One region of the Streptomyces sp. NPDC059248 genome, then DNA from elsewhere that is predicted to be linked to it. Evidence: riboswitches for the same ligand, from Rfam matches in the RefSeq annotation. Region 1 holds a riboswitch; each other region holds the start of a gene.
The links. Region 1 has a riboswitch for thiamine pyrophosphate ahead of thiC (phosphomethylpyrimidine synthase ThiC). Riboswitches for the same ligand answer to the same signal wherever they lie in the genome.
Positions count from the first base shown of each region.

Region 2: it holds a riboswitch for thiamine pyrophosphate, as region 1 does, so the genes downstream of both, thiO (glycine oxidase ThiO) here and thiC (phosphomethylpyrimidine synthase ThiC) in region 1, are expected to answer to the same signal.
Region 3: it holds a riboswitch for thiamine pyrophosphate, as region 1 does, so the genes downstream of both, ACFXG1_RS27520 (thiamine ABC transporter substrate binding subunit) here and thiC (phosphomethylpyrimidine synthase ThiC) in region 1, are expected to answer to the same signal.

Region 1 covers NZ_JBHYZV010000054.1:44,745-47,005, forward strand. The annotation lists gene thiC (phosphomethylpyrimidine synthase ThiC) at 1-1,411, opposite strand, end outside; TPP riboswitch at 1,405-1,583, opposite strand; gene ACFXG1_RS22570 (YibE/F family protein) at 1,656-2,261, shown strand, end outside.
Region 2 covers NZ_JBHYZV010000071.1:11,231-13,491, forward strand. The annotation lists gene ACFXG1_RS25915 (hypothetical protein) at 492-833, opposite strand; TPP riboswitch at 914-1,026, shown strand; gene thiO (glycine oxidase ThiO) at 1,024-2,190, shown strand; gene thiS (sulfur carrier protein ThiS) at 2,187-2,261, shown strand, end outside.
Region 3 covers NZ_JBHYZV010000082.1:19,535-21,795, forward strand. The annotation lists gene rlmN (23S rRNA (adenine(2503)-C(2))-methyltransferase RlmN) at 1-796, shown strand, start outside; TPP riboswitch at 872-982, shown strand; gene ACFXG1_RS27520 (thiamine ABC transporter substrate binding subunit) at 1,067-2,161, shown strand; gene ACFXG1_RS27525 (ABC transporter permease) at 2,206-2,261, shown strand, end outside.

The sequences.
Region 1 (2,261 bases):
TGACGTCGTCCCGGTTGGGCAGCCCGAGATGCTCCTTGGGCGTGACGTAGCAGAGCATCGCCGTGCCCCACCAGGCGATCATGGCCGCCCCGATGCCCGAGGTGATGTGGTCGTAGGCGGGCGCCACATCGGTGGTCAGCGGACCGAGGGTGTAGAACGGCGCCTCCTCACAGATCTCCTGCTGGAGGTCGATGTTCTCCTTGATCTTGTGCATGGGGACATGACCGGGGCCCTCGATCATCGTCTGGACGTTCATCCGCTTGGCGATCCGGTTCAGCTCACCGAGCGTGCGCAACTCCGCGAACTGCGCCTCGTCGTTGGCGTCCGCGATCGAGCCCGGCCGCAGGCCGTCGCCGAGGGAGTACGTGACGTCGTACGCCGCGAGGATCTCGCACAGCTCCTCGAAGTTCTCGTACAGGAACGACTCCCGGTGGTGCGCCAGGCACCAGGCCGCCATGATCGAGCCGCCGCGCGAGACGATGCCCGTCTTGCGGCGGGCGGTCAGCGGTACGTACCGCAGCAGCACACCCGCGTGCACGGTCATGTAGTCGACGCCCTGCTCGGCCTGCTCGATCACCGTGTCCTTGTAGATCTCCCAGGTCAGCTCCTCGGCCCGGCCGTCGACCTTCTCCAGCGCCTGGTACAGCGGCACGGTGCCGATCGGGACGGGGGAGTTGCGGAGCACCCACTCGCGGGTGGTGTGGATATTGCGCCCGGTGGAGAGGTCCATGACCGTGTCGGCGCCCCAGCGGGTCGCCCAGGTCATCTTCTCCACCTCCTCCTCGATGGACGAGGTGACCGCGGAGTTGCCGATGTTGGCGTTGACCTTCACCAGGAACCGCTTGCCGATGATCATCGGCTCGATCTCCGGGTGGTTCACATTGGCCGGCAGCACCGCCCGGCCGGCGGCGATCTCCTCCCGTACGACCTCGGGGGAGACGTTCTCCCGGACCGCCACGAACTCCATCTCGGGGGTGATCTCGCCCCGGCGGGCGTAGGCGAGCTGGCTCACCGCCCGGCCGTCGCGGCCCCGGCGCGGCTGGCGCGGCCTGCCGGGGAAGACCGCGTCGAGATTGCGCAGTCCGCCGCGCGGGGACGTGTGCTTGATCCCGTCGTCCTCGGGGCGCACGGGACGGCCCGCGTACTCCTCGGTGTCCCCGCGGGCGGTGATCCAGTTCTCCCGCAGCGGTGCCAGACCGCGGCGTACATCGGTCTCGACGGTGGGGTCCGTGTACGGGCCGGAGGTGTCGTACAGCGTGACGTCCCGGCCGTTGGTGAGGTGCACCTGACGGACCGGCACCCGGACGTCCGGGCGGGAACCCGTGACGTACCCCTTGTGCCAGCCCGGCGTGCGTTCGCCGTCGAGCGCCGGTTCGACGACGGCAGGCGTGCGTGCATCCTGAACGGTCATGAAGACCTACTCCCTACGCCGGCATTACCCGGTAACAGGTTCGGCGGTCGACGCAGCGGATCCCGTGGACGGCGTCCCGGGGCGTACACCTGGTTCGTGTATCGCCCGGCGACGTGTCGACGGAGGTCAGCGCCCTCTCAGCCCGGTGCTCCGAGCTCCCGCGTGTGCAAAGGTGACACCAACGCTAGCGCCAATTCTGGCGTGCTGAACAGGGGCCCCCGCCCGTTCTTGCGATGATCGGTCGGTGACGTCATCAGCGCCCGGCCCTCAACGGGGTCCCGATTCCCGGTACACGTACGGCTCCGCGGACGGCGGTGACCAGGGGTACGTTCCCGGCCACGGCCCCGCGCCGCCGCACGCGCACGACCACGACCACGGCCCCGCCCGGACCCACGACCACACCCCCACCCACGGCCACGGCCACGAGCACAACCACGCACCGGCACCGACACCGCCCCCGGTCCCGGTCCCGCCCCCCGCTCCGGCGGAGGATGAACACGGCCGGGGTCAGGGCCACGGGCACGGGCACGGGCACTCCCATGGCCATTCCCATGGGCATTCCCATGGGCACGGGCCCGCCGCGCCCGCGTCACGGCAGCTGCGCCGGGTGATCGCCGCGGTGCTGATCCCGTTCGCCGCCGCCGTCGCCGTGGGTATGGCGATCCTCTGGCCCGGCGCCGACCCCGGCCATGAGCGCACCGGCGTCGGTTTCGACCGGCAGACCGAGTCCGCGACCGTGGCCAGGCTGGAGAAGGTCGACTGCAAGTCCGTCAACGCCGCCCCGGCGGCACCGAGCGGTGACACCGCCGCGCCCCAGGGGGGCAAGGCGGACGCGGCACGGAGCAGCACG
Region 2 (2,261 bases), on a different contig from region 1:
ACGACGACCACGTGGGGGGTAAGGGGGGGTGTCTGCTGCTCGGTCTGCTGATCGGTCTGCTGATCGGTCTGCTGATCGCTCACCCCTCCACGATAATGTTCTGACGCAGCGTCAGCCCATGGGGGCCGCCGTTCGGTTTCGTCCGCGGGGCGGGTGGGTGGTTGCTCGCGCAGTTCCTCGCGCCCCTGGATTCCGTGGTTCACGTTGTGGGTGGGGTGCGGGGCCCTGTGTTTCTTGTTGGCTGGCCGCACTCCAGGACCCTGCGGGTCGCCCGTGCGGCGCGGGTTGGTCGGTCGGTCCCGGGGCCACCTCCTCGCCATCGGCGGAACCCGGGGCCTTGGAAACGCTGACCGCTGCATCCCGCCGACGGCTGCGGGGGCGACCCCGCACCCGCCCTCCCCACGACGACGGACATGCCACGGTCAGCCCGAGACCATCGAGAGGCGCGGCACCCAAGATGCCGGGGCTCGGCAGGGCGGGGAGGCGGGGGGTTAGCCGGGGATTTCGTCGACGACACTGGTGCCGGTGCCCGGCTGGGACTCCCAGGACCAGGTCTCCTCCAGGCGGATCCGGCCGTCGGGGAGTTCGGTCACCCGGGAGACGCAGTGGCCCGACGCCGTGGTGTCGTCGGTCTTGAGCTGGACGTAGCGGAAGTCGAGGCGGTCGCCCTCGCGCGTCCCCACCAGGTGGCCGCGGACCACGTCGCCGCCCGCGTAGTCGGCCCAGATCCGGCCGTCCGCCTCGTGGTAGGTGAACCGGGTGGCCGTGCCGACCTGGCCCGGGGCCTGGTCGGCGACCGGGGACATCACCAGTCCGTCCAGCGATCTCGCCATGGTGAACGCTCCTTGCTCGTATCCCGGGGCCGTACAACCGCCTTACCGGGCATCGGACACGGGGGTTAGGCTGGCCACCGTAAAGCACTCGCGGGAGCCCGGACGCACCGGGCTGAGAGGGAGGCTGGGCGGCCTCCGACCGTACGAACCTGATCCGGGTCATGCCGGCGAAGGGAGGGGCTGGACGCCCATGTCGCATACCCCGGACGTTCTGGTCGTCGGCGGCGGGATCATCGGGCTCGCCGTCGCCTGGCGGGCCGCGCAACGCGGGCTCGCGGTCACCGTCGCCGACCCGGACCCCGGGGGCGGTGCGGCCGGTGTGGCCGCGGGGATGCTCGCGGCCGTCACCGAGCTGCACTACGGCGAGCAGACCCTGCTGGCCCTCAATCTGGAGTCGGCCCGCCGCTATCCCGCGTTCGTCGCGGAGCTGGAGGAGGCGAGCGGGCGGTCCGTCGGCTATCGGGCCTGCGGCACCCTGGCCGTCGCCCTCGACGCCGACGACCGGGCCCATCTGCGGGAGCTGCACGCCCTCCAGCTGCGGTCCGGTCTTGCGGCGGAGTGGCTCAGCGGGCGGGAGTGCCGCCGTCTGGAGCCGATGCTCGCGCCCGGGGTGCGCGGCGGTCTGCGGGTCGACGGCGACCACCAGGTCGATCCCCGGCGGCTCGCCGCGGCGCTGGTCGTCGCCTGTGAGCGGGCCGGGGTGGAGCTGCGGCGCGACCGGGCCGACCGGCTGCTGGTCGAACACGACCGGGCCGTGGGCGCCGTACTCGCCGACGGGCGGGGGGTACGGGCCGCGTGGACCGTACTCGCCGGGGGGAGCCGGAGCGGACTGCTCGGCGGGCTCCCGGCCGATGTGCTGCCGCCGGTGCGTCCGGTCAAGGGGCAGGTGCTCCGGCTGGCCGTGCCGCCCTTGTACGCCCCCTTCCTCTCCAGGACCGTGCGGGCCGTCGTCCGGGGCAGCCAGGTCTATCTGGTGCCCCGCGCGGACGGTGAACTCGTCGTCGGCGCGACGAGTGAGGAGCTGGGCTTCGACACCACCGTCACCGCGGGCGGGGTCTACGAGCTGCTGCGCGACGCCCATGAGCTGGTGCCGGGAATCACCGAGCTGCCGCTGACCGAGACCAGGGCCGGGCTGCGGCCCGGCTCTCCGGACAACGCCCCGCTGCTGGGCCCGAGCGCGCTGCCCGGGCTGCTGCTGGCCACCGGGCACTACCGCAACGGCGTCCTGCTCACCCCCGTCACCGGCGACGCGATCGCGAGCGCCCTGGCCACCGGTGTGCTGCCCGAGGAGATCCGGCCCTTCACCCCCGACCGCTTCCTTCCCGCCGCCCCCGTCTCCCAGGAGCAGCTCGTATGAACAGCGTTAGCCCGGTCGTGTCCGTCAACGGCGAGTGGCGTGAACTCGCCGGCGGTACGACGCTCGACGCT
Region 3 (2,261 bases), on a different contig from region 1:
CGGGACCCTGGTGGAGTCCGTGCTGATGCGCTATCCGGACCGGGTCACGATGTGTATCTCCTCCCAGGCCGGATGCGGGATGAACTGCCCGTTCTGCGCCACCGGGCAGGCCGGTCTGGACCGCAATCTGTCGACCGCGGAGATCGTCCACCAGATCGTGGACGGGATGCGGGCGCTGCGGGACGGCGAGGTGCCCGGGGGGCCCGCGCGGCTGTCGAACATCGTGTTCATGGGGATGGGCGAGCCGCTGGCGAACTACAAGCGGGTCGTGGGGGCCGTCCGGCGGCTCACCGATCCCGAGCCGGACGGTCTCGGTCTCTCGCAGCGCGGCATCACCGTCTCCACGGTCGGTCTGGTGCCCGCGATGCTCCGCTTCGCCGACGAGGGCTTCAAGTGCCGGCTCGCGGTGTCGCTGCACGCCCCGGACGACGAGCTGCGGGACACCCTGGTGCCCGTCAATACGCGCTGGAAGGTGCGGGAGGTGCTCGACGCCGCGTGGGAGTACGCGGAGAAGTCGGGCCGCCGTGTCTCCATCGAGTACGCCCTGATCCGGGACATCAACGACCAGGCGTGGCGCGGTGACCTGCTGGGGCGGCTCCTCAAGGGCAAGCGGGTCCATGTGAACCTGATCCCGCTGAACCCGACGCCCGGGTCGAAGTGGACCGCTTCGCGGCCCGAGGACGAGAAGGCGTTCGTCGAGGCGATCGCGGCCCACGGGGTGCCGGTGACCGTACGGGACACCCGGGGCCAGGAGATCGACGGCGCCTGCGGGCAGCTCGCCGCGTCCGAGCGGTGACGGTCCGCCGAGCGCCGGGGGCCGGCCCCTGCCGTGGCGGGAATCGCACCTTGTAGGCTGGCCTGAACATCTGCAGATATCCGACAGGGGAGCGCCACAGCGCTGAGAGTGCGGTACCTACGGGACCGCAGACCCTCTGAACCTCGCCCGGGTCATTCCGGGTAGGAAGTTCGGTTGTTCACTCGAGCTGTTGCGCCCTGCCCGGATTCCCTCGGGGAGTCCGGGCGGGGCCGCGTCTCTTCCTGGCCGTCACCAGGAGGACTTCGATCCGTGAGCAGTATCAGGAAGACCGCGGCCGTCGCGCTGGCCACCGGGCTCGGTGTCTCCGTCCTCGCCGCCTGCGGCGGTGAGGACGGCGGGAAGGACTCCGGCGGCCAGGCGGCGTCGAAGACCGTCACCCTCGTCAGCCACGACTCCTTCGCCGCATCCGAGGCCGTGCTGAAGGAGTTCACCAAGCGCACCGGCTATACGGTCAAGGTCCTCAAGAGCGGCGATGCGGGGGTCGCGCTCAACAAGGAGATCCTCACCAAGGGCTCCCCGACGGGCGATGTCTTCTTCGGCGTCGACAACACCCTGCTCTCCCGCGCCCTCGACAACGGCATCTTCACGTCGTACCGGGCCAAGGGTCTCGACCGGATCCCGCAGGACGTCCAGCTCGACAAGGGCGAGCACCGGGTCACCCCCGTCGACACCGGCGACGTCTGCGTCAACTACGACAAGAAGTACTTCGCGGACCGGAAGCTGGCACCGCCGGAGACCCTCGACGACCTGGCGAAGCCCGCGTACAAGGATCTGCTGGTCGTCGAGAACGCGGCCACCTCGTCGCCCGGTCTCGGCTTCGTCCTCGGTACCGTCGCCCGCTACGGCGAGGACGGCTGGCAGGGGTACTGGAAGAAGCTGAAGGCCAACGGCGTCAAGGTCGTCGACGGCTGGGAAGAGGCGTACAACCGGGAGTTCTCCGGATCCGCCGGGGGCAAGAAGGAGGGCGGCGACCGTCCGCTTGTGGTCTCCTACGCCTCCAGCCCGCCCGTCGAGGTGCTGTACGCGAAGCCGCAGCCCACGACCGCGCCCACCGGTGTCGCCACCGGTACCTGCTTCCGGCAGATCGAGTTCGCCGGGCTCCTCAAGGGCGCGAAGAACGAGGCCGGCGGCAAGGCCCTGCTGGACTTCCTCGTCTCCACCACGTTCCAGGAGGACGTGCCGCTCACCATGTTCGTCAACCCGGTGGTGAAGGACGCGAAGCTGCCCGAGCTGTTCAGCAAGCACGGTGTGAAGATCGCCGACCCGCTGACACTGCCGCCGGACACCATCTCCGAGAACCGTGAGCAGTGGGTTCAGACGTGGTCATCGACCGTCGTGAAGTGACGGGCGGCCCGTCCCGTACGGGGAACGCGGCGCGGCTGGGGCTGATGCTCCTGCCCGCCGCGTTCTTCGGCGTCTTCTTCGCCTACCCCGTCGCGGCCAT